DNA from 2 places in the Peribacillus sedimenti genome. Region 2 is predicted to be linked to the other one. Evidence: riboswitches for the same ligand, from Rfam matches in the RefSeq annotation. Region 2 holds a riboswitch; the other holds the start of a gene.

Region 1 (10,080 bases), 910 kb from region 2:
GGCCACGATGGATGTCATGGTTGGACCTAAAGCGACGATAAGGATAGGGCCAAGGGCTACCTTTGGCATGGCATTTAAAATAACGAGGTACGGATCCAGGACCTTCGAAAGGAACGGAGACCACCAAAGCAATGCTGCCAGGATGGTTCCCAGCAGGGTTCCTAGTATGAAACCAAGTACTGTTTCGTAAACGGTTATTCCGAGGTGGGGAAACAGTGAGCCGTCCATTATCTTTGTGGTGAACAGATGCCAAATTCTGGAGGGTGAACTGAAGATGAGCGGATCAATCCATTCCAATCTTGATAGGGTTTCCCATAGGGAAAAGAAGACAATGAAAATAAGCAGCTGGTAAAATCGTACCCAGCGCTTTTCTTTATTTAGGGAGGATCTATACTGTTCATGTAATTGATCTATGTTCATTTCCACCTTCAAGATTCTCCAGCTCCTTCCATATAATTTGGAATAAATCAGAGTATAAGGGGTGATTCCTTGCTTCAAAAGGACACAGACTTTGCAGTAGCGCCGGAACTTTAAACCATTTGTGGATCTTTCCCGGCTTTGGAGATAAAAGATAAATTCGGTCGCTCATGGCTATGGCTTCCCCAATATCATGAGTAACCAGGACTGCAGTTTTTCCATAGGATTTTAAAGTTTCCGAAACCAGGTCCTCCAGCTTTAGCTTAGTCTGATAATCCAGTGCAGAGAAAGGTTCATCCAAAAGCAGGAGTTTTGGATTCACAGCGAGGGTCCGTGCCAGTGCTGCTCTCTGCCTCATCCCCCCTGAAAGCTGTCTTGGAAATTGGTTTTCTACTCCTGCAAGACCTACCTGTTCTAAAAGTCCAAGAGCTTTGCCAATCTCTGTTTCTTCTTTTTTCTTTAAAAGCTTCAAGCCTATCGTAATGTTCTGTTCTATTGTCTTCCAAGGAAAGAGATAATCTTGCTGCAGCATGTAACCAATAGATAGACCCTTACGATCAAGCGGTTTGCCTTCCAGGAGAATGGTTCCAGCGGCAGGGGCAATCAGCCCGGCAATTATGGATAGGAGTGTCGTTTTTCCGCATCCGCTGGGGCCGAGGAAGGAGATAAATTCTCCTTCCTGGATGTCCAGATTAATATCTTCCAAGGCAGTAACTGCAAAATACCGTGTGAAATAAGTATGATGTATTCCTTTTACGGTTAAGAAGCTCATTGAAAAGCCCCCTTATTTAGACACCTTTTTAGCAAATTCTATATTTACCAGTTTTTCGTATTCCATTCGTTTTGGAAGCTCGCCAGCTTCATCCATAATATTTTGAAGATTATCCCATTCTTGTTCATCCAAAATAGGGTCGGCTGCAAAAGAGCCCTGTGTTTTGTATCTGTCTATTACTGTTTCAATTAATTCAAGGTCGGTGTCCTCGAAATAGGGCTGAATCACCTTTGCTGTTTCTTTGGCGCTTTTCTGCTGAACCCAATCCTGTGCTTTTTTCAAAGCACGGGTAAACTTTTCGATCACAGCCTTGTTGTTTTTAATATAGCTTTGTTTTGACATGAAGGTCGTGTATGGGACATGGCCGGATTCTGTCCCGAAGGAAGCTACTATATGCCCTTTTCCCTCTTTTTCAAACACGCTCGCGGTCGGTTCGAATAGTTGGACGAAGTCGCCAGTGCCTGATGCAAAGGCGGTAGAGATGTTTGCAAAGTCAATGTTTTGGATCAGCTTAAGGTCTTTGTGAGGGTTGATTCCATGCTTCTTTAAAACAAATTCACCGACCATCTGAGGCATTCCTCCCTTTCTTTGTCCAAGGAAGGTGGTCCCTTTTAACATAGTCCAATCAAATTGTTCAATTTTCTTTCTGGAAACAAGAAACGTACCATCTGTCTGAGTCAGCTGGGCAAAGTTTATTACGGGATCTTTAGTTTCCTGTGCCGATACATAGATGGAAGTCTCTGAACCCACCAGTGCAATGTCGGCTCCATTGGACAGCAAGGCAGTCATTGTTTTATCTCCACCCGGCGTAGTTTTCAGGCTGATATCCAATCCTTCTTCTTTAAAGAAGCCTTGTTCTATGGCGACGTATTGCGGGGCATAAAAGATGGACCGGGTAACTTCCGCTATGCGGACCTTTTTTAGCTCCTCCTTTTTTGAGCAAGCGCTCAATGGAATCGCTAAGAGACATACGAGCAGAAACAATACACCTATTCTGATCTTTTTTTTCATGGTAACCCTCCTTTAACTACTTTCACTTTCAATCATCTTATGAAATGATAAAAAATGTGTGTTTGCCCAGTTACCATCGTGTTGTAATTTATTCAAATGTGTAACTTATTTACATAGTTTGAATTCCTTTAATGCTAGGGAAAGTTAGAAAGAGATATACAATATGGATAACGAATTTACTGATTGGAGAGGTTGTATGCAGGACGGTACTATTATAGATAAACGACGATTTCCGTCTCCACATCCAGGCATTTATCTTTACCTGGTTACATATATGTCAGGGGGCTTAAAGGTAAAAGGGTTATTGGCTGAGCCGAATGATGGAAAGCATTATGACGGATTTTTATATCTGAGGGGTGGAATTAAGAATGTGGGGAAAGTCAGGCCCTCAAGAATCACACAGTTTGCAGCCCAGGGATTTATCGTTTTTGCCCCTTTTTATCGCGGGAACCAAGGAGGAGAGGGTGATGAGGATTTCGGCGGAGAAGACAGATATGATGCCATTTCTGGTTTTAAGCTTCTTGAATACCATGACAGGGTGAAAAGGGATTGCATTCATATTTTCGGTTTCTCCCGGGGAGGTGTCATGGCATTATGGACAGCTATCCACTGTAAAACAGCCGCATCTCTAGTAACATGGGGAGGAGTATCTGATATGTTCCTGACCTATGTAGAACGAAGTGACTTAAGAAGGATGATGAAACGTGTGATTGGCGGCAGCCCGAACAAGTATCCGAATGAATATGAAATCCGGACACCTTTATTTCGGGCTGACGAGATTGATGTTCCGGTGTTGATCATCCATGGAGAAAAGGATACAAATGTATCTGTTGAACATGCATTCCGATTGGAAAAAACGCTTAAAATGAAGAGGAAATACGTAGAAAGCTGGTATTTCACACAGTTCACCCATTACTTTCCTCCGGCAATAAATCGGCAGGTGGTCAGGGATCTGACAAGATGGATGAAACAAGCCGGAGAAAAATGATATAATTCAAGTACAAATGCGTTTTTTTAGGAGGAAACTATTATGGGGATGCCTTTAGAGCTGAACACCATGATTGTTACGAAAGGAAGAGAGAAGCGCAGGGAAGAAAATATATTTACTCTGCAGAAAGAGGGGTACCGGCTATATCCAATAGATATTCCTATTGATGTAAGAAAGACGGTACAGGGGGAATCCAGCGGGACAGGTGAGATTATAAAAGTGGAATGGGAAAACAATCACACCCTTTTGACTTATCGATTAATCTCCTTAAACTCAACAAACTAAAACTTTATGTGATAAAGCTGCCCCTTGGTTTTTGCAGCTTTAGAGTGGAAGACTGTTTGATTGTATAACCATGTGAAAAACTGTAGACAAACTAAGAAAATTGAGGTTGCCTACAGTTTTTTGTTTGGCTTGCTAATTGAGTCCATTGATTTCCGTTCCAGGCGCTTCGCTTTCCTGGGCTCTATTTGTTCAAATAGCGATGGAGTTTACAAGAAGGGTCCGGAATGAGAACATTCCAGACCCCTTTTGTGGACAATCTGAGTCGAACTCCTTAAAGGAATTCGGCTTTTTACATGTTATGCAGAGCGAAAAATGTGTAAGAAACGGGCGATTTAGGAAATTGGTCCGCCAAACTTTTCAATTTCAGGAGCTACATCGGCAAATTTTTTGAAGTTGAAGCGGAATTTGGACGCAAGCTCATTAGCCTTTGCCTCGTAAGCATCTTTATCCACCCATGTTTTTCTTGGTTGAAGGACCTCGTCAGGGACGCCTGGTACATGAACAGGGATATCAAGGCCAAAGATTTCATCCTTGATTGTTTCGACATTGTTCAATTCGCCTTCCAATGCAGCCTGTACCATCGCACGAGTGTATGCAAGCTTCATTCTGCTGCCCACTCCATACTCTCCCCCAGTCCAGCCTGTATTTACCAGATATACCTTGGAGCCATGCTGATCGATTTTCTCACCAAGCATTTCGGCATAGCGGGTAGCCGGAAGCGGCAGGAACGGCGAACCGAAGCAGGTGGAGAAGGTAGCTTCAGGTGAAGTCACACCACGCTCAGTTCCAGCCAATTTGCTGGTATATCCGCTTAAGAAATGGAACATTGCTTGTTCCTTCGATAGCTTGCTGATTGGAGGAAGCACGCCGAAGGCATCCGCAGTCAGAAAGATAATGGTATTTGGATGTCCTGCAATGCTGGGATCTACAATGTTGCCAATAGATTGAATCTGATAGGCTGCCCGGGTATTTTCTGTCAATGAATTGTCATCATAATCTGCTACCCTTGTATCATGGTCCACAACCACATTTTCCAATACGGCACCGAAACGGATGGCATCAAAGATTTGTGGTTCTTTTTCCCTTGTGAGGTTGATGCATTTCGCATAACAGCCACCCTCGATGTTGAATACTCCGTTTGGAGACCAGCCATGTTCATCATCACCGATTAATTTGCGGCTGGTGTCAGCAGACAAAGTTGTTTTCCCTGTACCTGACAAACCGAAGAACAGTGCAACGTCTCCTTCTCTGCCGACGTTTGCGGAGCAGTGCATTGGGAGAATTCCCTGCTCTGGGAGTAAATAATTCATGACTGAAAAAATCGATTTTTTCATTTCACCTGCATATTCTGTACCGCCGATAAGAACAGTTCGCCGCTCAAAAGAAATAATTATGAACGTCTCGGACTTTGTACCATCCAAAACTGGGTCAGCTTTGAAATCAGGAGCTGAAATCACAGTGAACTGGGCGTCATGACCCTGGAGTTCTTCCTCAATGGGACGGATAAAAAGCTGATGGGCGAAAAGATTATGCCAGGCATATTCATTAATTACCTGAATAGGAAGTCTATATTTATGATCTGCGCCAGCATAGCCTTTAAAAACGAAAAACTCTTCTTTTTCTTTTAAATGAAGGATCACCTTGTCATATAGCTTAGCAAAGGCTTCCTTTGAAATCGGCTGATTTACAGGGCCCCAGTCCACTTTCTTTATAACGGATTCATCTTCAACGATATATTTGTCTTTTGGAGACCGGCCCGTATATTTCCCCGTTTCGGCTCTTACTGCCCCAGTAGATGTCAGTACTCCTTCCTTTCGGCTCAAAACCTTCTCAACTAATTGAGGGACTGAAAGTTGTACACGCGCGTTGCTCCCGGCCAATAACTCATGCAACCCATTTGAAGTGCTGACATAATTCATATATGAGATACCATCCTTTTATTTTTGAATTTAACGTAATAATACGATTAGTATAACACATTTATTCAATTAGTCTATACTATTCAAAACTTTTCGGTGATGGTTTTTCAGAATCTTGTCACCGTTTTTTTGTTTTGTCCATTTTGAGCTGAAATGTGTTTTGTCGGTTTTCATATGTGCGATAATATAATATAGATTTTATGGGAGAGGTGAAGAAGGATGAAAGATATAGCATTGTACGATGCCGAATGTACTCTTTGCCAAAAGACAAAAAAATATATTTCTTCATTTGATTGGTTTCAGACCATACAATGGATCCCGCTTCAGGATTATGCGACAACACAACATTATAAATTATCTATAGATCAGAAACAATTAAGAAAAGAACTTCACTTAATTACACATAAACGGCAACTATTAAGGGGATTCTATGCTGTAAGGAGAATCATGCTGCGCTGCCCACTTTTGATTCCATTCGGCATTTTAGCGTACCTTCCGTTTGCCGGGATTATTGGCCGGCCCCTTTATCGTTATATTGCCGACCGCCGTAGATTGTTTTTTAGAACGGAATGTGAAGACGGCAAATGTTCGATTCATTGACAACAAAATATTTGACATTTTTCGTTATTTTGTTATGATTTTACCTTGTACGGATTCTCTTATCCCGAGCTGGTGGAGGGGACAGGCCCTATGAAACCCGGCAACCTGCCGATATACCGGAATGAACCTGCTGTAAATGAGCACGGATTATTACCGGAATATTTGGCGATGGTGCTAACCTGATGCAAGGTTTTTAAACCCTTGAACGATAAGAGTGAAAGGATAGCTGTTCTGACAACAACCTTTCCTCTCAAGTGGATAGGTTTTTTTCATGTAGTCAGGAAAGCGATGTCACCTTGAGTTAAAATATTCGGGAAATTGACTATAAAACAATCTATGATAGAAACCTAAAGGGAATGAACTCCGTCGATTAGCCAGGCTGAAGAAAAAGTGAGTCGTTTATGTACCTTTCAATGGGGTAACCTCACTATTGTACTCCCTCATTCAGATGCCTGCACATACTTTTTTGTTAGGAGGAAATAAGATGTCCAAGAAACGCCGTCTTTTTACTTCTGAATCTGTTACTGAAGGTCATCCTGATAAGATTTGTGACCAGATTTCAGATTCAATCTTGGATGCCATTCTATCCAAGGATGCGAATGCGCGTGTTGCGTGTGAAACTTCAGTTACAACCGGACTTGTCCTGGTTGCAGGAGAAATCACAACATCTACATACGTAGATATCCCTAAAATTGTTCGAGAAACGATAGCCGATATTGGATATACACGGGCAAAATATGGTTTCGATTCTCAAACCTGTGCTGTCTTGACATCGATCGATGAACAGTCACCCGACATTGCGATGGGTGTGGACCAAGCGTTGGAAGCGCGTGAAGGCCAAATGACCGATGAAGAAATTGAGGCCATTGGTGCTGGTGACCAGGGATTAATGTTCGGCTATGCCACAAATGAAACAAAAGAGCTTATGCCGCTTCCTATCTCATTGGCACACAAGCTTGCCAGGCGCCTGACCGAAGTGCGCAAAGAGGATATTCTTCCATATCTGCGGCCTGATGGCAAAACCCAGGTTACAGTAGAGTATGATGAGAATGACAAGCCAGTGCGCATTGATACCATCGTTATTTCTACTCAGCACCATCCTGAAATCAGCCTGGACCAGATCCAGCGCAATATTAAAGAGCATGTGATTAACCCTGTCGTTCCTGCTGAATTAATAGATGAAAATACAAAATATTTCATTAACCCTACAGGACGGTTCGTTATTGGAGGGCCACAAGGTGATGCGGGGCTGACTGGACGCAAAATCATTGTGGATACTTACGGAGGGTATGCTCGCCATGGAGGCGGCGCCTTCTCTGGAAAGGATCCTACAAAGGTGGACCGCTCTGGGGCGTATGCAGCACGTTATGTTGCAAAGAACCTTGTAGCAGCAGGCCTTGCTGACAAGGTTGAGGTACAGCTGGCTTATGCGATCGGTGTCGCACAGCCCGTTTCGATTTCTGTGGATACATTCGGCACAGGAACTGTAAGTGAAGATGTACTGGTAGAGCTAGTACGGAAAAACTTTGATCTTCGCCCTGCCGGCATCATTAATATGCTTGATCTTCGCCGCCCTATCTACAAGCAGACAGCAGCTTACGGACACTTTGGCCGTACTGATGTTGAACTGCCTTGGGAACGCACGGATAAAGCTGAAGCACTTAGATCCCAGGCCTAATAAATATATTAATAAAAGGACCCATACCAAGTAAGTAAATCTTCAGACTTGGTATGGGTCCTTTTTGCATTGCTATGGTGATTAAATTGCTTGATGGAAAACAATAATAAAACCAATGAAGGGAGTACGATCGGCTTTTTTTTCCTTCGTATTCGGGCACTCACTTAATTTTTTTCGCGTGTTTATAATATTGGGCTTTCTCCGCATATTCTCGGGAAATTCGCTGCATGTCTTTTCTATCTTCATCTGTCAGCTCGCGAATTACACGTGCCGGTCTTCCGAAGGCCAGCACATTTGGCGGAATCTCTTTCCCTTGTGGAACCAGGCTGCCTGCACCTATAAAGGCGCCTTCTCCAATTACAGCATTATCAAGGATAATTGAACCCATTCCAATCAGGGCTCCTTTCCTGATTTTGCAGCTGTGGAGGATTACCTGATGTCCAATCGTGACTTCGTCTTCAAGGATCAGAGGATTATTCGGGCTTTGATGCAATACGCTATTATCCTGGATATTCACCTTTTTCCCTATGATGGTGGGTGCAACATCTCCGCGGATCACGGAATTAAACCATAGGCTCGACTCAGCACCAATAGAAACATTGCCTGTGACTATGGCATTTTCAGCGATATATGCACTATCCGCTATGTCAGGGCTATATTCTTTGTATGGGTAGATACTCATTTCAGAATCAAATCCTTTCCGTCGTATGGAACTTTTCGGTATTATCTTATATAAAGATAATATATCGCAATCCGGAAAAGATTGCAGAGTAAATCTCTTCACATTATTACCATCTATATATTGTCTGGAGGAGGAGTTCTATCTATGTGGAGCTTACAAGCAGAGGGCTCTGCTAAAGCCGTGATCGTCATCGTACATGGTGCTTTAGAACATCATGGCCGTTATAAATGGCTTTCCCAAATGTGGAAATCAGCAGGATATCATGTTATTTTGGGCGACCTTCCCGGACAGGGAATGACCACCCGTGCATTTCGCGGGCATATAGATTCTTTCGATGAATACTTAACTGCAGTCAGAAGCTGGATTGCCGAGGCCTATAAGTACTCCCTTCCTGTTTTCGTACTGGGCCATAGTATGGGAGGACTTATTGCAATCAGGCTCCTTCAGCAAGAAGAGCATGACTTGGCAGGGGTCATTCTTTCATCACCCTGCCTCGGATTGGCATCATACCCATCACGGATGAAAAATACGGCTTCAAAAATACTGAATCTAGTTCATCCGAAATATAGGGTTGACCCAGAGCTGACACCGGAAATGGCAACGAGAAATCCTGATATTAAGGATGAAGACATGAATGACAGCCTGTTCGTTACCAAAGTATCTGTCAGATGGTACCGGGAACTGGTCAGCTCAATTAAGGATGCTTTTGACGAAATCCCTGAATTACAGGACATTCCCGTTCTCTTAATGCAAGGGGGAGATGATAAAATAGTAGATAAAAGGCCGGTGCGGGAATGGTTTAATTACATTCTCTGCAGTGAAAAGCATTATAAAGAGTGGCCTGGGCTTTATCATGAAATATTTAACGAACCAGAAAGAGAAAATGTATTTCTATATGCATTAGGGTTTGTTGAAAATAGGTTGAAGACACTGGGATATATTATTTAGGCGAGGTGTGCTATGGCAGTACCGACAAACCCCTTAACATTAATGAAAAATGTATACCGGGACATCTTTCCCGTTGTACATGAGGAGCTCAATTATTGGAAGAAGCGGGCAGAAGAAATACCCAATCAGGAACTGAAAAGACAAGCGTTGGCAAGCATCCATTCAAAAACATTTCATTGTGAAGGAGGATCGATTCTTGCGCTCGCTGCCGAGAGTCAAGCAAGGGCTGCGATCCGTTTTATCGTGGCCTATCAGACAATCAGTGACTACCTGGATAATTTATGCGATCGGAGCACATCTCTTGATCCCGAGGATTTCAGGGCTCTGCATGAATCCATGCACCACTCGATCGATATTGATGCCGAGCCGTCGGATTACTACAGATATCGGTCCGATAAGGATGATGGGGGTTATTTGCATGAACTGGTCTCTGCTTGTCAATCTGTTCTACGGGGGATTTCCAGCTATCTGGATATTTTCCCATATCTAAGGGATTTATGCTCTGTTTATTGTGATTTGCAGGTGCATAAGCATGTAAGAGTTGAAGAAAGGGTACCTCGGCTTCAATCATGGTTTGACCATCATAAAGCACAGCTACCAACTATGTCGTGGTATGAGTTTTCCGCTTGCTCGGGATCCACTCTCGGTATTTTTTGCCTTGTTTCCTACAGCATGAGACCGGATTTTACTCAAGAATATGCGGAAAAGATCTGGCAGGGGTACTTTCCATACATACAGGGACTCCATATCCTATTGGATTATTTTATCGATCAGGAAGAG
Region 2 (10,080 bases):
ATCAACCTGCATGTATAGTATTTAATAAATAAAGATTAACCACACCAGCATAAATTGGGGTGGTTTCTGCTTGCAAAGGTTCCTGTACCACTAATTCATTGTCATTTTCATACTTATTCATCCGTGTCCTGGAACAATTGCCTAATGGAGAATGATTGTGAAGGTTCATGTTTTACATACTGGCAGGGTACTTATAGACGGAGATTTGGCATTTCGTGAAAAGACCGTCCATCTACTTCCATACTCAGGCTGGCTGAGAGGGAAGAAGAAAAATTTCCTCATATCTTATCGAACACCCAAAAAGGTTAATCCATGTGGATACGGGGTGGCACGAAAATATAAGGACAAACCAAAAACAGCATTTGGGCAGCGGGTCAATGCATCTATGAAATTTTTTGGACAGATGGGGATTTGTAAGTAAGGATTTGAATTATGTTTTACTTACACATATGCATGCAGACCATGTCAGCGGCATTGCGCATGTAAAAGATGCGAAACAAATTCTGTTCAGGAGGCCTGAATGGAAGGCTCCTCATAGAAGGGCTGGATACATAAAAACAATGTGGAAAGGTCTCCATGGTGAGACTTTTCATAATACAGACCTTATGGCCCGTCGAGGAACGGCTATGATTGGTTCGGGATGGCTCTCTTTATTTGGTACATACTCCCATCCACCGTCATGGCATGTTTTCCGTCCTGCTGAAAATGGCAGGTTGTTATTGGCCAATGATGTCGGATATTCTACACGCTCCTGGAAAGAAATAATTTTATCTGGGGCAGCAACAGATAAAAGGGCGGCTAAACGGTCCCTAGGATGGGTCAAAGAATTTCCGGACCGGGAGGATTATCTCAAGGTCAAAGCGGACCATGATTTACAAATAAAACCAGGAATTATTTTATGGGATAAAACAAAAAATATATTTTTTAACAATGCATCTGTAGGGCAAACGAAATGATTTTTTTCTATCAGCAGCAAAGTTTACTGCTGTCCGGAACAAGGTAAAAGGTAATATGCAAGAATAAGGTGCACGTTAGCGGTGAATTCAACTTAGGGGGGTATCCAATGAACCAAATCAAGCGAGAAGAAAATGGCTTCTACATTGAGGAAAATGGTGAAAAGCTGGCCAATATTGAATTTGTAACTAGTGGAGAGAACAACGATATCCTTATCATTACCCATACTTTTGTGTCAGATCAGCTTCGTGGACAAGGTGTAGGAAATGACCTTGTGAAAAAGGTAGTAGAATTTGCTAGGGAAGAGAAAAAACTTATCCGTCCACAATGTTCTTTTGCGAAAAAGGTCATGGATAATACGAAGGAATATCAAGACCAATTAGCTTGAGGATGATATAGAACGGATATTTATCAATCCGATTTCTGGTTGCGGGTGGAGTTTATATCAATGAATAGTTGAAAGGCTGGAGAATTCAATAATCTCCAGCCTTTAAAATGACCGAACCATTGACAGATAAGGATGTGTACTGCCGTTAAGTAATCCCTATTTGAGGATAAATAGATATGTTTCTTTTCATACAGCTTAATGTTTATTATACCCTAAAAAACATACAAAAAATTCCAAACTTTCAAATCGAAACCTTTCCTTAAATAGTTTTTAAGAAATTATAGACAATTTGAAGGGTTTTTACGTTCCGGCGAGAACTAAATACATGAATGCCTGGATCGCAGAGCATATAATTCTGCACCTGAGTTCTCTGATATCTTTGTATAGTAAACTCTTTTATATAGAAAACGCACTTATTCAATCGCCAAAGCTTTTTTATTTATACGTACATCTAACGAAAGAGGGTATATGTGATGAGCGAAAATTTTTTCGCTGACTATAATAAGTTTGTGGTATTGCCAGACGAGCAGCTTAAATCCCTAAATAAAGAATATGATCCTTTGGATTTTGTGTCACATCATATTATTACAATGACTCTTTATGATGCCTTATTGCAACAGTGGTCAGAAGCAGCAAAATTTGAAGTAGACGTGGAAAAAAGCATATCAGCAGTGCTTAAAGAGTTTAACTTTAGACATAAGCACACGTATCACCTTAAACTTCTAGAGCTGGACCTGTCAAAATCGTATTTTGTGCTTGCTTTGTCTTCTAAAGAAAAACTTGAAAACAAAGAGGCAGACAGCAAAATAAAATATATTATTGAAAAGCTCCTTACCAACCCATTTTATATTGGTCAAAGCTGGTACAAATTCATCGGGGAGAGGGGCAGAATCGAACGAAAGCTCTTTTGTTTTTCATCCAAAGAATACAGAATATAAAAATATATGTCTGTTCTTTTGTTCGCTTTTACCATTATGGCCGGATTTACCATATATTCTTACATAGCTGCATTGATAACATAGCTAAATGTTATGACGCCGAATATTCAGCATTTACTGAAGAACGCTTGGTTTAAAGTAATATAGCCCAAGCATTACTTGGGCTAAAACGATCATTTTCTATGATGGAAATAAAAGTGCCGATTATTCCTTCACTATAAGATCATCCTGTGCCATATCTTCCAGGATATTCTCTACTTCTTCCACAGAATCGCCTATTACAAGGCCAATCATTTTTGATACACGCTTTTGGTCAGGGAAATAATCTGCATCCAGCAAGCTCAGCGGGACAAATTGTTCTTTGTCCAAATATTTTTCTGCAACAGGAATTAAATCATCGAAATCGTCGGTCCAATCGAAGTTGCAAAGTCGAACGGTGTCCTTACCAAATCTATTTTTGATATCTTTATAAAGTAATAGTCCGCAGGTAGAAGCATTAAACCGAATATTTAAATCGATAAAGTAATATTGGCCGTCTTTTATTAGCACATCGAATCCAGCAACACCTACATAACCCATTTTTGTTATATTATTCATGACTTCGTACCCGGTCTGAACTATATCCCCGTAACGGTCTTCAATTTCTGTGGTAATCCAGCTTCCACGGAAACTGCCATCATTTACGATCTGCACGGATTTTCCGATAAAATTGATCTCTCCGTCCTTGTCAGCAACATAATGAACAGAAATATTTTCATCATACTCGATATAATCCTCGAGAATAATATGTGACAAATCACCAAAGGTTTCATCTATTGAATTCAGTTGATCCTCATTCTCTACTAATACAACGCCATACCCACCCGCTGTAGTACGCCCGTCACCTGTTTTTAGGACAAATGGAAGCTTCGGCTTTTCTTGTAAAATTTCATCGAGGCTCATTAGCCGTCTTCGCGCTACGTGTTCGGCAGGAACAAGCTCCGGGATATTTTGTTTGTCACATAAATAAGCATGAAGTTTTGGGTCAATCCAAAAAAGATCATGTGATACCTCGTCTGTTGGCTGAGGAAATTGGGATATCATTTTTTTGTCCTGTTTATGCACCTTATTAAGTACTTCGACATATTCTTTATCATTTTCATACGTATAATATTGCGGAATATGAAGACCGGCCTTTTGCAACAAGGCGATAGCCGGATCTGTAGTTGTACTTGCATGGCAAACAACGGGGACATCCCCCACCACTGTCAGTTCTCTCCCGGTTAAAGATTCCAATGTTAATAAATCTCCAGAGAAGTGGCCATAATCAGTGGCATACAATTTTGGATTGTAAACAATGTTATCTCCATAAATCTCTTTAATGGATTTTGAAGGCCGAAGTACATGAGGTTCGTTCGCTTGGTTCATTTGATATGATGTTTCACCCATTCTATTACCTCCTTGATTGTACAGCTGGGTTAGTTTTGCTGGTGTTTGCTGCAGAGCTAGTAATTTCTTTATAGACGTTTAACAGGTTGTTAAAACCAACTCTGCAAAGTTTTGTGCACCATATTTGGAAATTCAAGGTATAAAGTACATGATTATAGAAAGACGATGATAAATGAATATGCAGCTGTAATTTGAGTTAATGGCCAATTTTCTTGGTTTGAAAGACAAAATCCAGCAATTTAAATGCCAACGGTCAGGTATGATAGGAGAAAATGGACAGTGATGTTGTGACAATCAAACTGTTGAAGGGAGTGTTTCTTCATTTTCGGGCGTTCTCTAAAAATATGTATACTGGTTTTCCTGCTTGTGATGTATGGGATGTTTATAACCAATACGGGCCTGACAGCAATGGACCCGGCAAAGGTAAAAAAAATAAATGCAAAAGCACCAGTACGATTAATTGGAAAGGTTACAAGTGATAGAAAATTTAAAGAAGAAACAAAGAAAAATGGGGAACCACGACAAATCAGAAAGATGAATTTACAGGTTTTGCAGCCACTGAAGCTTACGGATCATACAGAAGGAAAAACATCTATTCCTGTGTACTATACCTATATACCGATTTGGCTATCATCTGAATATGTCGGTGCCAAATTCATGGATATTGCAGAAGGAGATGTGATAGAGATATCTCTTGATGAAGGGAAATATGGCCTGGAGCCGGTTTTGTCAGGAGATTCAGTTCGGCATATCACTTATGTGAAAACAAGGAATGAACCAATTCAGGAGCCTTTTTTGCATATGATCCAGAGAAAAACAAGTGAGTTCATTCAAAAGCATTCCGGAGAATTCGTATTAATCTGTATCTTTTTTGTATTGGCTGGTGTTGTCCTAAGAACTACAAAAAAGTATGGATATGTACAAAAATAATAGGCTTTGCATTCCGCCCTGCAAAGCCTTAGACATTCAGCTGCACCCTTAAAAATAAGGTTTCATCACTGTACCTTAAGTACCCGTTTATTACCGTGTAGTTCACCCCTACAGCCACCATGCGATTCACTTTTCGATATGGCCTTACATATAGTGATCATAAAACTGCGCGGAGGAGAGTTTTCTTGATTGATCATAAAGCTGATAACCACTTACCTGGAGCAAATCCTACCGGTATATTTGTATATGACCATAATGGGAACCAGAAATTATACAAGTGGAACAAGACTTCAGAGATATTACAAATGCAGCAAGGCTTTAAAAATAAATTAATCAGCCAAAATGGGCGGCTACATTTACTTGATAAGGAATTAATTCAATATAAGAAAAAGCAGGCAGAACTGCAAGTAGAATTAGACAGCCAATTATCGAGCCTTAAGCATGCCGATCGCCAAATAACAGACCAAGGCCAACATCAAAAGGCTCTTGAGCAACGGTTAAATCAATTCGAAAGTTTGCAGCTTGATCACACAAAGCGCCTGACTAATGGAGAGGCAAAGTACGGTGACCTGTATTCTCTTTTGTCAAATTATGAAACGGAACGGAAGCTGCTTGCCAGCGTCGTTAGCCAGATCCAAGTTAGCTTAATAGGAATGGAACAAAAAATAGAACAAGGTGATGTAAAGCAACAGGAACTAGCAGCATCACTGAGCCAGCTGCAGCAAAGTATCCAGCATATGGAGGTTAAACTGCAGGAGTCCCAGGCATCGTTTTCCTTACTTTCAAGTCAGTTTGCTGGAATGATTGGAAATATAGAGGCCTTCAGGACTGCATTAGAAGAACACGATAAGATGCACAGTGGATTTTCGCAGCCAATTAGACAATATTAACATGCAGCATGATGAAAAATTACTGAAAAATGTTATGAACCTTGAGGATTTCAACGCGCGACTGGACCTTTTGGCCGGCCGATTAAAGGAATTGGATGTAGTATTTACACAGAATCTTAAAGAGTTCAATAATAGTGTGGCAGCGTTAAATACCAGGAACAGGGAAAGTGAATCCACACAAGCTGAAATAGAGAAGATTGGCATGCTTCAAAATGATGTGCAGCTGCTCCAAAAACAGGTAAAGGGAAATGTGGGCTCTCAATTTGTTCTGGAGAAACAACTTTATAAAATACAAAACAACTTAAAGGCTATAAGCAGCGTTATGACCAGCAATGAAGCATCGAAAGCTGAGTTATATATCGATCTCCAGAAAATGAAGGATGAAGTGAATCTTCTTCAAATTAAACTTGCGGAGTACAGTAATACACAAGAGGATCTTACCCAAAAAATGAAGACTTAATTGCAATTGAGGCAGCCGAAGGTTTTATTTATGGAACAAAGGAGTGCAGCCAATTCGAGGGCAGGACCACTATAATGCAATAGGAAATTTAAGGCTGCAGGGATATACCCCCGCAGCCTGTTTTATTTAGCCATAAATATGATTACGGCTGAAGGAAGTCCGGGTTATTGCTCCTGCCAGGCAAAAGATTGACGCATAAAAGCTAAAATCAAAGGCATGTTTCAGGAAATATGGCGAATAATACGAGAGAACGGAGAAAATATATTAGCTATTTTCGCAATGCACCATTATTGGTATGGGAGTCGTATTTTTTCATGCCTTTTAGATTTTAGCCCTATGAATAAGAACCACAATAAGGGAGGATTTTCATGTCAGAAAACAATAGATTTGAACAAACAGGAAGCAGTGCGGAGGTTAGCTGGAACGATTCATTTCATTCTATAGATGATATTAAGGCTGCGGACCATGCAGTTCAGCAAGATCCAACACCTAGATTGGCCGGTGATATTGATACAAGTGGAGGCCCCATAGATAAACAGCAAAGCACTGATAACGCATTCAGCAGCAGGGGCTTAGAGAATGCGCGATTGACAAGGGAAGCCGTAAAAGGGCGAATCAGGAGATAACGCCCGTACTGCGTTTCATTAGGTTTCCGGTCTTACTTTCCAAACATATTTTTAAGATTTCGACAGAGAATAATGGTTAGGAAAGGGAGGAATCAATATGCCGGAGCATAATCCACAGAACAATGGCAGCAACAAGTCTATCGACGGAGGAATAACGAGAGGCAGAGTGGGAGACTCCCCGAATATTGCCAATGGACTTCTGGAAGACCGCAGAGCAATGACTGATGCGGAATTCAGCCAGGAAATTCATTCAAGTGCCGGAGATACTGGGAGTCCTGATTCGGGTGCAAACTTTGATTCTAGAAATTTTTAGTTAACATCATCAAAGGGCAACCCATGATTGGGCTGCCCTGTTTATTACTGAGTTTTTTATATTTAGTTTAATAATATACAAAGGCAGCAATCGTTCTCTTGTCAGCAGCGATTTTATTTTAATTGTCACAGTCACTCTGACAAAGGTATGGTCCCCTGAGATATTTATTGACAATTTTTAAAAAATTAATAATACTATATATATAATTGTTTTTCCTTATCAAGAGTGGTGGAGGGAATGGCCCTGTGAAGCCCGGCAACCGCTGTTTTCGAACAGAATGGTGCTAAGTCCTGAAGAACTGTGAACGTTCTTTAAGATAAGGAGGAGATTGTAACCACAAGCTCTTCCTTATTAAGGAAGAGCTTTTTTACTTATATCAAGAAAAGAGGTAAAGATTTATGGTAAATGAAACAAAACTGATAAATAAAGGCTTTTTGAGAGCAGGAAATGGACCGTTTCATGCAGACCAGGTCGGAAGCCTGCTGCGCTCAGAAAAATTAAAACATGCACGTTTTCAGAAGTTAAATGGTGAGATTACAGCTGAGCAATTAAGAGCAACCGAAGACGAAGAAATTACACGAATCGTGCAAAAGCAGAAAGAGCTGGGTCTGCAGGCTGTAACTGATGGAGAGTTCCGCCGTGCTTGGTGGCATTTTGACTTCCTTGAAGCTCTGACAGGGGTAACAGGGTACCAGGCTGGAGGGGGAATCCAATTCCATCAAAAGCAGACGAAATCAAGAGCCATTAAGGTAACTGGCAAGCTAGACTTCGATAAGCATCCTATGCTTGAAGATTTTAAATACCTTCAAAGCGTAGCTGGCGACCATACTGCAAAGATGACCATCCCAAGTCCGAGCATGCTTCATTTCAGAGGCGAAATTGAACAAAACGTATACCCGGATAATGATGAATTTTTCAACGATCTTGCCCATACATATAAGAAAGCTATTCAGGCTTTTTATGACGCGGGATGCAGATACTTACAGCTGGATGATACATCATGGGCTTATCTTTGTTCACCCGAGGAAAAGGAAAAGATCCGTGCCCGCGGTTTAAATCCAGAGGAACTGAGCAGCAGATACTTAAAAACATTAAATGATGCTGTGGAGGGCCGTCCGGAAGACATGACAATTACCATGCACATATGCAGGGGAAATTTCCGTTCTACATGGATTTCTTCGGGAGGCTATGAACCAGTTGCCGAAACCCTGTTTGGAAATCTCAATATTGATGGATTCTTCCTGGAATATGACAACGACAGGTCAGGTGGTTTTGAACCTCTTCGATTTGTGAACCGGCCTGATTTGTCAATTGTTCTAGGATTGGTAACATCGAAATTTGGCGAACTGGAAAATGGCGATGATATTAAACGCCGTATCGAAGAAGCTACTCGATATGTTGACCTAAGCCAGCTTTGCTTAAGCCCGCAATGCGGATTCGCTTCGACAGAAGAAGGGAACCTGCTGACAGAAGAACAGCAATGGGCAAAGCTAAGACACGTTGTTGAAATAGCTCAGGAAGTTTGGAAGTAAATCTAATATGTACAAATAGAAACGGGTGAAATACCCGTTTTTATTTATACATAAAGTATATTAGTAATTTATTTAACCGGAAAATATTGTTCATTAATCTGTGGGAAAATCTCCGGTTCCTAAATGTTATTTTGGTATGGCTGAACAACATACCGAACTGAATTACATATGAAACTGTTCCAGTGGGACCTTACAGAAGTGAAATTCCAACAAACCAGTGAAAGAGTTAACGATTCATTTGTTGGATTAAGTTCAAAAATCTGGTGGTTTTCATCAGAGGGCTGCATGCTAAAAATCGATGCGTGAGTTTAAGAAATGACACAATAGATGCCTTTCTTGATTTGTTTAAGGGAGCTAACACTGGAAAGTCTCCGGGCAAGGTTTCTGAGATAGAGCCGTAACCGTTAGAAAAGCGGAAGCGCCCTATTTAAATGACCCTTGGCTAATTACAGCCACAAGTGGAATGTCAGCTTGGGCCCCCATATCGTGTGGCGCCTGGCGATGTCGGTACTAGTGCAACGTGTACGGCGAAACAGGGTCAGTCAAAGTGCAAACGTTATACTTTCTTAACTAATAAAAAGACGAGAGCCCGGGATAATCCTCGGAAGTATTACAACTTGTCAGAAGGGATTAAACCTGCTGCCTTTGTGTTTAACATGACTTTATTTTAATACAAGTGTTGCTAAGGAGGATGATGTGTTCCCGGATATACATCCTGGTCTTTTCATCCTCACATCGTAGATACTCAGAGCATAATTTAATTAATTCATTGATAAAAATCTTTCTTTCCAAATCCAATATGCTCATTTAACCGCCCCTAGCACCGCAGCAAGATTTAATCCCTCCTATCTAAATAATAAAAGCTAAATGTATTCATTTCAATTTCCAACTCTCAGTTATAAATCAAGTTAATAGCAGCACAAAAACATCATGTAGACGATCGCAATGTTCGTCTGCATGATGAAGAATGGTGAATCCCTGCATCAGGAGCAAATTTTAATTAGGTATGGCTATAAGTGCGGCCAGGCGTCTGCTTCTTCATATTTATAAACTGAAGCATAGAGTGTCCGTGCAAAATTATTCAAGAGTGTAAATACGGCATTGGCGACCTTCCCTCCGACATTCTCGAAATGTACATCAATGCCAGGTGGACATGCATCTTTTAGTGCTATTGCGACATCCTGCTTTTCATAGTTGCTCGCTGCATCAAATCCTGGTTCATCTAATATGTGTAGAATATTGTCCTCTGTACCAGCTATGCCTTTAGTCTTGCAATTTGCCTCACAATTAAACCTATAGCATCTTCAGCCCCTGACAAAACGACTGTTCCACTTCCTGTGTATTTCCGATATCCAATAGCCCAAAAATACGCAGTCAGCCTCTTCAGTCCTAATACACTTAAGTGCCTGATGCTCGGACAAGTTGCCGGCCGATTTTTCTAATTTCTTTTTCTTTAGCGATTGAATATTCTTGCCACCCCAGAGAACCAGCTCTAAGCTGGCCTTTTCTTTAATATGATTTCTTTTTTCTTTTGATATTAAAACTAATGTATCTTAGAATACCGCAATTTAGATACAGTTTGGTCTTATCATATATCAATATGCACGTTTGCTAAATTATC

What was found. A riboswitch is a leader RNA that binds a small molecule or an ion and turns the genes downstream of it on or off. The one in region 2 is predicted to bind S-adenosylmethionine.
Region 1: linked by a shared signal. The riboswitch ahead of metK (methionine adenosyltransferase) and the one ahead of V1500_RS16465 (5-methyltetrahydropteroyltriglutamate--homocysteine S-methyltransferase) in region 2 are both predicted to bind S-adenosylmethionine.

Annotation. Positions count from the first base shown of each region.
Region 1 covers NZ_CP143547.1:4,251,626-4,261,705, reverse strand. The annotation lists gene V1500_RS20850 (ABC transporter permease) at 1-420, opposite strand, end outside; gene V1500_RS20845 (ABC transporter ATP-binding protein) at 398-1,189, opposite strand; gene V1500_RS20840 (ABC transporter substrate-binding protein) at 1,202-2,200, opposite strand; gene V1500_RS20835 (alpha/beta hydrolase family protein) at 2,397-3,188, shown strand; gene V1500_RS20830 (DUF2584 domain-containing protein) at 3,231-3,473, shown strand; gene pckA (phosphoenolpyruvate carboxykinase (ATP)) at 3,806-5,392, opposite strand; gene V1500_RS20820 (thiol-disulfide oxidoreductase DCC family protein) at 5,612-5,992, shown strand; SAM riboswitch class I at 6,049-6,207, shown strand; gene metK (methionine adenosyltransferase) at 6,477-7,670, shown strand; gene V1500_RS20810 (gamma carbonic anhydrase family protein) at 7,831-8,352, opposite strand; gene V1500_RS20805 (lysophospholipase) at 8,497-9,300, shown strand; gene V1500_RS20800 (tetraprenyl-beta-curcumene synthase family protein) at 9,313-10,080, shown strand, end outside.
Region 2 covers NZ_CP143547.1:3,341,190-3,351,269, reverse strand. The annotation lists gene V1500_RS16515 (hypothetical protein) at 158-421, shown strand; gene V1500_RS16510 (MBL fold metallo-hydrolase) at 426-956, shown strand; gene V1500_RS16505 (GNAT family N-acetyltransferase) at 1,064-1,342, shown strand; gene V1500_RS16500 (hypothetical protein) at 1,816-2,280, shown strand; gene V1500_RS16495 (ATP-grasp domain-containing protein) at 2,485-3,708, opposite strand; gene V1500_RS16490 (hypothetical protein) at 4,087-4,638, shown strand; gene V1500_RS16485 (hypothetical protein) at 4,824-5,528, shown strand; gene V1500_RS16480 (hypothetical protein) at 5,497-5,988, shown strand; gene V1500_RS16475 (hypothetical protein) at 6,357-6,614, shown strand; gene V1500_RS16470 (hypothetical protein) at 6,712-6,927, shown strand; SAM riboswitch class I at 7,141-7,250, shown strand; gene V1500_RS16465 (5-methyltetrahydropteroyltriglutamate--homocysteine S-methyltransferase) at 7,326-8,459, shown strand.